Regions from separate parts of the Agrobacterium sp. ES01 genome, predicted to be linked through region 2. Evidence: riboswitches for the same ligand, from Rfam matches in the RefSeq annotation. Region 2 holds a riboswitch; each other region holds the start of a gene.
The links. A riboswitch is a leader RNA that binds a small molecule or an ion and turns the genes downstream of it on or off. The one in region 2 is predicted to bind cobalamin.

Region 1: linked by a shared signal. The riboswitch ahead of bluB (5,6-dimethylbenzimidazole synthase) and the one ahead of ACQQ2Q_RS08910 (aromatic ring-hydroxylating oxygenase subunit alpha) in region 2 are both predicted to bind cobalamin.
Region 3: linked by a shared signal. The riboswitch ahead of ACQQ2Q_RS10040 (hypothetical protein) and the one ahead of ACQQ2Q_RS08910 (aromatic ring-hydroxylating oxygenase subunit alpha) in region 2 are both predicted to bind cobalamin.
Region 4: linked by a shared signal. The riboswitch ahead of ACQQ2Q_RS02330 (ABC transporter ATP-binding protein) and the one ahead of ACQQ2Q_RS08910 (aromatic ring-hydroxylating oxygenase subunit alpha) in region 2 are both predicted to bind cobalamin.

What each region holds. Positions count from the first base shown of each region.
Region 1 is NZ_JBNQTH010000003.1:275,228-278,408, reverse strand. It holds gene ACQQ2Q_RS10635 (NAD+ synthase) at 1-205, shown strand, start outside; gene ACQQ2Q_RS10630 (hypothetical protein) at 202-540, shown strand; gene ACQQ2Q_RS10625 (TolB family protein) at 566-1,396, shown strand; cobalamin riboswitch at 1,442-1,638, shown strand; gene bluB (5,6-dimethylbenzimidazole synthase) at 1,684-2,373, shown strand; gene ACQQ2Q_RS10615 (DUF2865 domain-containing protein) at 2,385-3,181, opposite strand, start outside.
Region 2 is NZ_JBNQTH010000002.1:221,465-224,645, forward strand. It holds gene ACQQ2Q_RS08905 (2Fe-2S iron-sulfur cluster-binding protein) at 1-592, opposite strand, end outside; gene ACQQ2Q_RS08910 (aromatic ring-hydroxylating oxygenase subunit alpha) at 594-1,838, opposite strand; cobalamin riboswitch at 1,931-2,136, opposite strand; gene ACQQ2Q_RS08915 (hypothetical protein) at 2,439-2,813, shown strand; gene ACQQ2Q_RS08920 (PQQ-binding-like beta-propeller repeat protein) at 2,813-3,181, shown strand, end outside.
Region 3 is NZ_JBNQTH010000003.1:154,158-157,338, forward strand. It holds gene cobW (cobalamin biosynthesis protein CobW) at 1-564, opposite strand, end outside; gene cobU (bifunctional adenosylcobinamide kinase/adenosylcobinamide-phosphate guanylyltransferase) at 568-1,095, opposite strand; gene ACQQ2Q_RS10040 (hypothetical protein) at 1,097-1,375, opposite strand; cobalamin riboswitch at 1,512-1,894, opposite strand; gene ACQQ2Q_RS10045 (acyl-CoA carboxylase subunit beta) at 1,960-3,181, opposite strand, start outside.
Region 4 is NZ_JBNQTH010000001.1:447,308-450,488, reverse strand. It holds gene ACQQ2Q_RS02335 (ABC transporter substrate-binding protein) at 1-931, opposite strand, end outside; gene ACQQ2Q_RS02330 (ABC transporter ATP-binding protein) at 934-1,749, opposite strand; cobalamin riboswitch at 1,862-2,075, opposite strand; gene ACQQ2Q_RS02325 (ABC transporter ATP-binding protein) at 2,329-3,081, opposite strand; gene ACQQ2Q_RS02320 (FecCD family ABC transporter permease) at 3,075-3,181, opposite strand, start outside.

The DNA.
Region 1 (3,181 bases), on a different contig from region 2:
GGAATGCCTGGTGGAAAAGGAGATGTCGGTTGAAGACATCATTGCGCGGGGGCACGACGTCGCGACGGTCCACCGCATCGAGCACCTGCTTTATCTGGCGGAATACAAGCGTCGTCAGTCGGCGCCGGGCGTGAAGATCACCAAGAAGAATTTCGGCCGTGATCGGCGCTATCCGATTACGAACCGGTTCCGGGATCGTGCATGAGCGATCGTACCGAGGATCCGGGCGTTCGGACCGCGATGCCTGAATTCTCGCAGGCTGAGCGAGACTATATCTTTTCCGTCTCGGCGAGCGAAGAGCGGCGCAGCTCGCTCTTCGGTGTGGTGTCGGCCTTTGCCTATTATGCGCCGGCAATCGCCATCGGCGCCTATGGCTTATGGGACGGCGACTTCAAGGTGCTTGGCATCGGTTTCCTGACATTGGTCGCCAGTCTCGTATGGGGCTTTGCGGGCGAGTGGGGTCGCCGCAACGCGTTGCAGACGGGCGTGGCGATTGTCGTCAAGCTGCGGCGTGCGCTGGAACAGCCAACCAGTTTGTAGGCGAATTTGTTATTGGGGAGGGATTATGCGCAGTTCGGTTGAGATCTACGACATGGAGACGCGCGAGTGCGAGGTGGTCTGGCAGACAGACGATCTTGTCGAAGCGCCGAACTGGTCCCGCGACGGCGAATTCCTGATCGTCAATGGAAATGGGCTGCTCTACGCGCTGCCGCTCGGCGATGATGACGCCGAGCCCGAGCTGATCGATACCGGTCTCGCGGTCCGGCTCAATAACGACCATGGACTGTCACCCGACGGCGCATCCATTGCCTTTTCGGATGAGACGCTGTTTGGCAAGTCCTGCATCTATATTCTTGGTGATGGAGATGAGGAGCCGCGTCAGATCACTGCCAATATGCCATCCTATTGGCATGGCTGGTCACCGGACGGACGGGAACTCGCCTATTGCGGTGCGCGCGATGGTGCCTTCGACATCTATACGATTTCGGTCCGTGGTGGCACCGAACGGCGACTGACTTTCGGTGAAGGCCATAATGACGGCCCGGACTATTCGCCGGATGGCGGCTGGATCTATTTCAATTCCAGCCGTACCGGTCTGATGCAGATCTGGCGTATGCGATGCGATGGATCCGGACTGGAACAGCTGACATCGGACGGACAAGGCGATTGGTTCCCGCATCCTTCGCCCAATGGCGAGAAGGTTCTCTTTCTATCCTACGATCCGGATGTCTCCGGCCATCCTCGCGACAAGACTGTACGGCTTCGATTGATGGATGCAGATGGCGGCAATGTCGAGACGCTGTTCGAATTCTTTGGCGGGCAGGGCAGCATCAACGTGCCCAACTGGTCTCCCGACGGAACAGCATTCGCCTTTGTCCGCTATTTCCCCGAATAGACAGGCCGGTGTCGTTGCCGGCGCTTTGCGTTTGCCGTGCTTCGCGCTAAACCAACGTTGTCTGGTGCCCGCGCGAGCGGGAGAATCGGGAAGCCGGTGGAAATCCGGCGCGTGCCCAACGCTGTGAGGCTGATGCACGATCGGGAGTTTCCTGGAAACTCAGGCCACTGGTCTTGCGACCGGGAAGGCGATCGGAGCAGATGATGCCGAGCCAGAAGACCGGCCGGACACGATAGGCTTTGCCTGTGCGGACAGCAGGCGGTCGCAGCATTGTTGGGGATTTGACGATGCACGACGAACCACACGATCATTTCGTGCGGGCAGGGGCTTTTTGCGTTGAAGAACGCAACGCCGTCTACCGCGCCATCCATACCCGCCGTGATGTGCGGGATCAGTTTCTATCCGATCCATTGCCCGATGCATTGATCACTCGACTGCTGGAGGCGGCCCATGCCGCACCGTCCGTCGGGTTCATGCAGCCGTGGAATTTCCTGGTCGTGCGCGATGCTCGGATGCGGGAGGCGGTCTGGCATGCCTTCAGCCGTGCCAATGATGAAGCGGCAGAGATGTTCTCTGGAAGCCAGCGTGACAGCTATATGCAGTTGAAGCTCGAAGGCATCCGCAAGGCGCCGGTGGGAATCTGCATTACTTGCGATCCGACGCGCGGCGGTCCAGTTGTGCTCGGTCGCACGCATAATCCACGCATGGACAGCTATTCCACCGTTTGCGCCGTGCAGAACCTGTGGCTTGCGGCGCGTGCGGAAGGAGTGGGGGTCGGTTGGGTCAGTATCTTTCGCGATGCGGATTTGCGCGCGATCTTCGGCATTCCGGAACATGTCGAGATCATCGGCTGGTTCTGCCTTGGCTATGTCGACAAGCTCTATGATCAGCCGGAACTGGCGCTCAAGGGCTGGCGGCAGCGCTTGCCGCTTGAGGACCTGGTGTTCGAAGAGCGATGGCCCGATGGAGACGGCTGAGCGAATTCGCCTTATTGTACGGGTTGCGCGCCTGACAGTGCCGGGTGCTTCAGGTCGATGCTGCTTGTTTCCTTGGGAAGGAAAACCGGGCCGACCTGCCTTACGGTGCTGGTGCTCGGATCATAGGGGCGCTCCATCGGATCGATGGTGATTTTCTCAGGCGCGATTTTGTCAGGCATGGTCTTGATCGGGGTAATGGCGGAATAAGCCGCAGCGGTGCTCTGCTGACGGTTGGCGTAGCTCAGCGCCTTTTGATGGAAGGCTGTCAGGTTGCAGCCGCAGGCCTTGTCGTCACCGGTCTTGCGGTGGAGATAGGCAAAGGCGCTCGGAAGGTCGCGATAGGGCCGCCCGGTGGACGCTGAGACCATATCCGCGCTCTCCTGGCTCAGCAGGGAGTGATAGTAGAGCTCAGTCTGGGTGCCGGGGCACATATTATCGCAAAGTCCGGCATCGCGTCCGAACATGGCCGGCGTCGCGTTGGACGATATCGGAAAAAAGGCACCGTCGCAGGTGCGCACGCACATGGTTCTAAGTGTTCCGCCCTGACCCTGCAGGCTGGCACGCCACCCGTCGATTGCGTAAGAGTTGCGCATGGCGTCGTCCGGTATCCGCAACGTTCCTGCCGGCGACGAGGCCTGCTCGTCCGCCAAAGGCTGTTCTATCTCATGTCCGGGGAGCGCGTTGCAGCCGTTCTCATCCAAGGCCTTCAGCAGGCGGGCACGCAGGGAGTTGGGAATGGCGCGTCCCTCCTTCAGGCTGTCGCGCTTTTCCTCCAGAATCTGTCGGTTCTGCTGCATGCGTTCCAGTG
Region 2 (3,181 bases):
GCGTGCGCTCCAGCTGCTCGACGATAAAGCCGAGCGTGAAATGCGGCATGTAGCGCGCCTTGTATTCCAGCTCCCAGCGGAAGATGATATCGTTGGGCGAGCGGGCGCAGTGGACGAAGGCGATGTCGCTGTCGGGTTCGCGGTCCGAGAGATCGCGGGTCATCGACATCATCGGTGTAATGCCGGAGCCGGCCGAGATGAACAGGTATTTGTCGCCGGGATGACGGACATAGGAAAAGTCGCCAACCGGCCCATAGGCCTTGAGTTTCATGCCCGGTTGCAGATGTTCCATCATCCAGCGTGTGCCGATGGAATCCTTCTGCGCCTTGGCCGTCACCTGAATGGTGTAGGGACGCGACGGCGTGGACGAGATCGTATAGGTGCGCATGACCGGTTCCGGCCCCACCGGCAGTTCCAGCGTGAGGAACTGACCCGGCTGGTATCGGAACCAGTGGCCCGGATGGTCAGACTTGAAGGTGAAGGTCATCACATCCGGTGTTTCCGGCGTCCAAGCGACACATTCGAGCATATGCTCCTTGTCGCTCCAGGGCCGCATTTCATCGACATGCCTGTATGTTTTGTCTTTTGCCATTTTATGCCACGACCGAGAGTGGAGCCTTGTCGCCCTGCAGGCGGTTGACCATGAAATTGGCGTACCATTCGACAAACTGCATCACGCCGCCTTCATGTTCGACGGAGTAGGGGCCGGGCTCATAGGCCGGCGAGCGGATGCCGAAGGCGTTTTCTTCAACGATGGAGCGGTCCTGGTCGTTGGTCATGTTCCACACATGGGTCAGCTTTTCGACGTCATAGTCGACGCCTTCCACCGCGTCCTTGTGAACGAGCCATGTCGTCGTGACCGCCGTCTCTTCTGCAGACAGCGGCAGCACGCGGAAGGAAATCGCATGGTCGCCGAGAATGTGGTTCCACGTGGTTGGATAGTGGAACAGCAGCATGGTGCCGATATTGGAGATGTTGACGTCGCCTGACAGCGGCTTCTTCACCGCCGGCTTGCCGTCCATGGTGTAGCTCTCCGCACCGGGGATCAGCGGCATGCGGGCAACGCGGAACTGGCCTGTCGGATCCATCAGGAACTCGCTCGGCAGCCCACCGGCTTCGCAACGGGCCCAATGCTCGGCAATGACCGGATCGTCGCCGGCGCCTTGCACGCCGGTCGCAGTCGGCGCTTCCGGATAGGTTCGGCAAAGTTCGGGATGGTTGCCGGCGCAGTGATAGCACTCGCGATTGTTTTCCCAGACGAGCTTCCAGTTGCCTTTTTCGATAATGGTCGAGCGGGCGGCAACCTTGGCTTCGGCCAGACGGTGCGGCGCCATATAGGGTTCGATACTGGCGCGCATCGGCGCAAAATCGGCAGGCTCCTGCGCAAGACAGACGAAGATATAGCCGGCTACACTCTCGCAGGCGACGGGCTTCAGGCCAAACTCTGCCTTGTCGAAGCTTTCACCCATCTGCCGGGCAAAGACCAGCGAGCCGTCGAGGTCGTAGGTCCAGTTGTGGTAGGGGCAAACCATCTTGGCCGCCGCGCCGCGCTCGGACGTGCAAACGCGATGCCCGCGATGGCGACACGTGTTGTGGAAAGCGCGAATGACGCCATCCTTGCCGCGCACGACGACCACGGGATAGTCGCCGATCTGCACGGTGAAATAATTGCCGGCGCGGGGAACCTCGCAGTCATGGCCGATAAACAGCCAGTCACGGTACCAGATGGTCTCCATGTCCAGCTTGAAAATGTCCTCATCGATATAAAAGGGCTGCTCCAGGGAGAAGCCTTCGCGGCGGTTCTTAAGTTGCCGCAAAACTGTCGTCTGCAAATCCATTTGCGCCCTCATTGATGTTCATTGGCGGACGCAGAAAAGCAATGCGGCCTCTTGGGTTTGCCGCATGTGCCCGGACCGCCCGCCGCGGCCGAAACTGACATGTCTACAAGGCTGGTTTCCGGGCTCCGGAGCTGTCCATCATGGACCATCCGACTCCTTCCCAGGCTTGTCTGCCCAGTGGCCTCCCGTCGGATTTTTCGCTCCGCCACCGTTGCGGGGGCAGCGCCGGATTTAGACCGGCTTCCCAATTCTCCGCTCCGCCTCCCTGCGGCCCGGCACCTTGGATTGAGATCATACTAGCGGCTATGCGGGGGTGCGATGCGATGGAAAGCGACATCGAGAATGCGCAATTTGAATAGTCGCTGAAAACTGTGTCCGCCCCTTGGTTGCCGTCTGGTCACGACACGGCGGCGCTTCGAACTATTTCGCTAATGTGCAAGGCGCGATGGATCCTATCGCCAAGTTGTGCGTTCACCCCAACAAGGGGTGAGTAGTGCAGACCCTGAAAACGGTCAAAACAAAGTGGTTTCGTTCAATCACACGGCGGGTGGTTGGGCACAGTTTTGCGTTTTGGGCCGTCCCAACTCGAAGAGGAAAGTCATGAACAATCCAAATTATTATTACCCATTGGGAATTTGGGTGCTTGCTGTCGGCGCTGCCCTCGGCCTTGCCGTCGCACTCTATAATTTTGTTGTCCCGCTCACGGGCGTCAACGGTTCGATCGGAGCGGGTCTGGTGGTGTTTTCCACGGCCATCATGTTGTTGGCGGCGTTGTTTTTCCCGATTTTCGGCCATGGTGCGCTGAGAAACGTCGTACGCGCATTAATAGTACTCGACATCGTCTGCACGGCAGCTGCCGGATATTTTCTGCATGAATGGTTGCTGATTGGCGCCATGGTTGTGGCCCTGATCGGTGCGATCTGGGAGATCGCCCAGCCTTCGCCTGCCGCAACGACATTTCAAGGAGCAGCATGATGAAGCGGATGAATATCGTTTTTGCAAGCGGCCTCATCCTGGCCGCATTGGGCACCGCCGCCTATGCCCAGGATACCACCCAGCCCGAAGCGCCGGCGGCTCCGTCAGCCGGCACCACACTCGAACAGGACAGCACGGCGCCAAGCGCGCCTTCGACATCCGATAGCGCCGATACGGCCGCGCCGTCTACGCCCCCGGCGCTTGCGGACGCAACGCCCAAGCCGGACCGCTATCCGGGCGTCGCCGATCCGACATTCAACACCACGCCGCGTCAGCGCACGAATATTCCGATGATGCCGAAAACGGCGACATGGGACAGTTTTCACGGACAGCTGAATGCGCAGAAATATTCTCCGCTGACCGAGATT
Region 3 (3,181 bases), on a different contig from region 2:
CAGAAGATCGGCCTTGTTGAGTATGATCAGGTCAGCGCAAGTGAGCTGATCCTCGAACAGTTCCTCAATCGGGCTTTCGTGGTCAAGATTGTCATCGAGCGCACGAAGCGCGTCCACCTTGTCGTGATCATCGGCAAAGCGCCCGGCAGCGACCGCTGCACTATCGACGACCGTGACCACGCCATCCACCGTCACCCGCGTCTTGATACCCGGCCAGTTAAACGCCGCGACCAGCGGCTGCGGCAAGGCAAGCCCCGATGTCTCGATCACGATGTGATCGGGGCGGTCTGGCCGGTCCAGGAGCTTTTCCATGGTCGGAATGAAGTCATCGGCGACCGTGCAGCATATGCAGCCATTGGTGAGCTCGATGATGTCGTCTTCGGTGCAATTATCGGCACCGCAGCCCTTCAGCACATCGCCATCGACACCCAGATCACCGAATTCGTTGATTATGAGGGCGATCTTCTTGCCGCCGGCATTCATCAGCATGTTGCGGATAATCGTGGTCTTTCCCGATCCGAGAAAGCCGGTGATGACGGTTGCCGGAATTTTGGCCTGCAGCATGATTTAACCCTTCATTTTCAGCGGCAAACCGGCCGCTACGAAATACACTGTGTCCGCTTGTGCGGCGATCATCTGGTTGAGCCGCCCCGCATGGTCGCGAAATTTGCGCGCCATGCGATTATCCGGCACGATCCCAAGCCCAACTTCATTGGCAACGATCACGATCTCTCCTGAGAGATGGCGAAGGCAGTCAGCCAGCCCGGCGCTCTGCCCCTCCACATCCTTGTCCGCCAGCATCAGATTGGACACCCAGAGCGTCAGACAATCGACCAGAACGGCATTCTGTGACGCGCTGGACGAGGTCAGCGTCTCAACCAGCTCGAGTGGCGCCTCGTGGGTGATCCACCCCTCACCCCGATCCGAACGATGGGCCGCGATGCGCGCCCGCATCTCGTCATCGAAGGCCTGTCCTGTTGCGATGTAATGTCGGTCCAGACACGTATCTGTGACAATGTTTTCGGCAAAACGCGACTTTCCGGAGCGCGCACCACCCAGAACAAATGTCACATTTCTGGTTTTATCCGCTGCCACGTCAATTCACCTTGTCGGACGAGCCGAACAGGCCGCCGGGCTTGCCGATGATCACGGTACGATCCTTAGCGGTCGCCTTGCCGGAAATGGCAAAATCGGGATTGCTCTTGTCTTCCTCGGGCAGGAGCTTGTCCACATTGGGTAGCTCCACCTCCGCGTCGGCGGCAGAATTCAGGTCTTCGGCGTTGCGACCGATAAAGCGCGGCAGAATGGCAAAGAACAGCGCGGCCACGACCAGCAAGAGGACCGTCCAGCGTTTGAACAATGCAGAAGGCTTCATCGGGTTTGCATGTCGCATGCAATGCACGCGACCTCCCGGCAGCAACAACAGCGTAGACGCGACCGCAAGGGCGCTTCACCAAATGTCGCCACGACAACCTCCGTGCTGGCAACGGGGAGATACCCCAGTTTCGGGCGTCAGGCCCTGAAGGACGGCAGGTCTCCTGGCTCGCGGCTTCGGGCGCAGCGCAGTCACGCGCATTTGCCCACGGCTTTCCCTCACCTTCCCGAAAACTACCGTGATGCGAAAGGCGGACGATTCGTAGATAAGGAGGCGTCCAACCCCGGTTATTCGCACCACATTTTCAGTGGCTTTTCCGCCTGCAGGAAGACCACCTGCCGCCGCACCATGCGGTCGATCTCGACAGTCTTCAGCACAAACGGATGAGAAAGCCTCGCCGCTCTACAGTCGCGGGGTCGGCTGCGATTGGGACGCCCTGTTTGGGTCCATCCGTCGCATTCCCTTTTGCTCTCCGCGTCATCCCAGGATGAAGCGGAAACCATCCAATTCTCCCGCATGATTATGCGTTCCGCCGAATGAAGTCAATCAAACCGGCGACCTCAAAAGACAGGGGACGACTTCGCTCACAGAGGAATGTTGTCGTGTTTCTTCCAAGGATTGGACAGGTCCTTGTTACGCAGCATCTTCAACCCGCGCGCCAGCCGTCGGCGGGTCGATTGCGGACGGATGATCTCGTCGATATAGCCACGCTCGGCGGCCGCGAACGGCGACAGGAAGCGGTCTTCATACATCTTGGTGTGCTGGGCAATCTTGTCTGGATCAGCGATATCCTTGCGGAAAATGATCTCGACCGCACCCTTGGCCCCCATCACCGCGATCTGCGCCGTTGGCCAGGCATAGTTGATGTCACCACGCAGATGCTTTGACGCCATCACATCGTAAGCGCCACCGAAGGCCTTGCGGGTAATCACAGTCAGCTTCGGCACGGTCGCCTCGGCATAGGCAAACAGCAGCTTGGCGCCATGCTTGATCAATCCGCCATATTCCTGCGCTGTGCCCGGCAGAAAGCCCGGCACATCGACAAAGGTGACAATCGGAATGTTGAAGCAATCGCAAAAGCGGACGAAGCGTGCAGCCTTGCGGCTGGCATCGGAATCAAGGACGCCGGCCAGCACCATTGGCTGGTTGGCGACAAAGCCGACGGTCGACCCCTCGATGCGACCGAAACCACAGACGATATTCTTGGCGAAGCTTGCCTGGATCTCGAAGAAATCGCCTTCATCCGCCGTCTTCAGGACCAGTTCCTTGATGTCGTAGGGTTTGTTGGCATTGGCAGGCACCAGCGTGTCGAGAGACGTATCGGTCTGGTCAACGGGCTGAAAGCACTCGATCTCGGGAACTGGCGCCGTATTCGACTGCGGCAGAAGCTCGATCAACCGGCGCACCTGCAGCAGCGCTTCCACGTCGTTTTCATAGGCGCCATCGGCGATCGATGATTTGGTCGTGTGGATAGAGGCTCCACCCAATTCTTCCGCAGTCACCGTCTCGTTGGTCACGGTCTTCACCACATCGGGGCCTGTCACGAACATATAGGAGGTATCGCGCACCATGAAGATGAAATCGGTCATGGCCGGCGAATAGACGTCACCGCCGGCGCAGGGCCCCATGATCACCGAAATCTGCGGAATGACACCAGAGGCCAGCACATTGCGCTGGAACACCTCTGCATAACCGCCAAGCGCTGCCACACCCTCCTGGATGCGCGCACCGCCGGCGTCATAGATCCCGATAATCGGCGCACGGTTTCTAAGCGCCATATCCTGGATCTTGCAGATCTTCTCGGCA
Region 4 (3,181 bases), on a different contig from region 2:
CAGCAGCCAGCGTCTTGATGGCCTCGATATTGCGCGGGCCGGGCGTTGCCTCGGCATAGGGCAGCACCACGAAGCGATTGTTCTTCACCGCTGGGATATCCTGGAAGGCCGGATTGTCACGCATGAAGGCGATCTTCTGTTCGGCGCTCACTTCGCCGTAATCGACAACCACCACCACATCCGGATTGCGCTCGATCACGCCTTCCCAGCCAACCGTGGTCCAGCTGGTTTCCACATCGTCCATGATATTGGTGCCGCCGGCAGCCTCGATCAGCGCGGTCGGCATGGCATAGCGCCCGGCGGTAAAGGGTTTTTCCTCGCCGGAATCGTAGACAAAGACCTTGAGCGGCCCCTTGCGCTCCGGCAGATCCGCCATCGCCTCGGCGAGCTGCTGCTTGTAGCCGGCGACCAGTGTCTCGGCGCGTTCCGCCACGCCGAAGATGCGGCCAAGATTGAGAATGTCGCCATACATGTCGTCCATCGACGACTTCGACTTCTTCATGATGTGGATGCAGCTTTCGGTCAGCTCATAGACCTTGATGCCGAAGGGCGTCAGCGTGTCGGGCGTGACCTCGCCGCCCACCTTCATGCCGTAGTTCCAGCCGGCAAACAGGAAATCGGCGTCGGCACCCAGCAACACTTCCTTGGTCGGATAAGTGGGCGTCAGTTCCGGCAGGGCTGCGATGTCGGCGGTCAGCGTCTCGTCCAGCGTCTTCCAGCCGGTCACCCCGGTATAGCCGGCCATATTGCCGGTCAGACCGAGCGCCAGCATCATTTCCGTGAGGTTGACGTCGTTGGAGACGGCCCGTTTCGGTGCCGCATCGAAGGTCACCTCGCGGTCGCAGCTTTTGACCGTGACCGGAAAACCGGATGCGGCAGCCGTTGTTGCCGAAAGGGCGAGTGCGGACAGAAGCAATGGGGCGAGACGCATGATTATTTCCCTGAAATGGATGGCTGAAGATGGAATGAAAAACGCGGCCGCCCGGTGACCGGGTGACTGTCGATCACGGTTTCCACGGCAAAGGTGTCGCGGATCGCATCGGGCGTGAGCACATGGCCGGCGGCACCGAAATCGACCTGGCGGCCCCTGGCCAGCACCAGCACATGATCGGCATGGGCAGAGGCCAGCGACAGATCGTGCAGCGACACGATCACCGTGGTTGGCAGATGCGACAACAGCGCCAGGACTTCGAGCTGATGGCGGATATCCAGGTGGTTGGTGGGCTCGTCGAGAATCAGCAGGTCGGGCTTTTGCGCAAGCGCACGCGCAATCATCACCCGCTGCTTTTCGCCACCGGACAGCGAGGCGAAATTGCGCGATGCCACATGGTCGATCTTCATCAGGGACAGCGCGTCCCCGATTGCGGCATAGACCGCGTTCCGGCTCATGCCTGATAGATGGGGCGACAGCCCAAGTTCGACGATTTCGGCGACCGTCAGCCCGAAATCGGTGGCAGGTTCCTGCAAAACCGTTGCAATCCGTCGTGCGACATCGCGCGGCTGCATGTCCCACACATCGGCGCCATCCAGCAGGATACGGCCGCAAGAGGGGCGGTGATAGCGGTAAAGACAGCGCAGCAGGCTGGACTTGCCGGCGCCATTGGGCCCGACTATGGCCAGCATCCGGCCGGCCTCGACGGCAAAATCGATCTCGCAGACAAGGGACGGCCCGCGATGCGGTCCCCAGCTCAAGCCTTCGACGGCAAGCCGGGCCGGACTAGAGCCGATCAGGGACGACGGCAGTTCCATCGCAAGCCTCCACGCAAGAAGCGGGGGAGCGGGAAGAGCCTATGCGGCCGTCAACAGCAATGTGAACGTCGAACGCCATCAATCTTTCCCCTTGGCTCACCCCGGCCAGGTTTCTTCAGACATGTCGAGGGCAGGTCTCCTGACTTGCGGGTCACAGCGCCCCCGGACCTTCCCGGCCTTTCGGCCAGTGGCATTCCCGGGTGAACTCACCGCTCACAGTTGCGGGGACAGTCACGGATTTGCGCCCTTTTGGGTACGTCTCACCGTGTTCCCTTTTAATCCCCTCCAGCGCATGCCTTCGGAGAACCTTCAACGGGGATGGGTGTAATTATATTACGTCGGGACGTCAATGGGGAATTTGCGGTCGAGCGGCAACGCAAACATTGGCGGTCCCTGAACCCGTCGTCATTCCTGTGCCTACACAGGCCTCCAGCCGACGCGCATCTGCGTGCCGGGAGGGTGTGGTGCCCTACCGTGCATCGTCGAAGGGTGCTTCCCCGCGCGCCAGAGATCGCGCTCGCTGATGGAACCCGGGTCAGGTCCGGGGTGACGGCGGAAGAAGGGATTGAGGTGATGCCCTCAAACGGTCCCATCCACAATCACCAGCGGTCGCCCTTGCGTGCAGGCTTCTATCCGGGCGTGGACCTTGTAGACCTCGGCCAGCATCGCCGGCGTGATGACCTCGGCTGTCGGGCCGTCGGCCACCAGATGGCCGTTGGAGACGATCATGGTGTGGTCGCAGTAGCGCATGGCGTGGTTGAGGTCGTGAAGCGCGATCAGCACGGCCATGCCGCTTTTGCGGGCAAGGCGGTGCATATATTCCAGCACCTCGATCTGGCGGAAGAGATCGAGCGCCGAGGTCGGCTCATCCATCAGGAGGATCTTCGGCTTGCGCACCAGCGCCTGGGCAATCGCCACCAGCTGGCGCTGGCCGCCCGACAGGGCACCCAGATCGCGGAAGGCCAGATCGGCAATGCCGAGCGAGGCCAGAATGCCGTCGATTTCGGCCAGTTCATCGTCGCCAACGCGCCAGCTGCCGCCCTGCTTGGCGGCCAGAAGCACGCTTTCGTAAACGGTCAGAACCGCATTCGCGCCGGTATCCTGGGGCATGTAACAGATGGCGTTGGAGGTCGCCTCCGTGCCCGACACATGCACAACGCCATCGCCCGACAACAGGCCTGCAATGCGCTTGAACAATGTCGACTTGCCAGCCGCATTGGGGCCGATGATGGCGGTCAGTGCGCCGCCATGGATGGCACCGGTGGTGATGTCGGAGAAGATCGTGGTGCGGCCATAGCGGGCACCGATCTTTTCGAGGGAGAGGGCTACCATGCGCGCCGCCTGTTGGTGAAGATGAGCGAGAAGAAGAAGGGGACGCCGACCAGAGCCGTGATCACGCCGATCGGCAGGATTGCGCCGGGGATCAGCATTT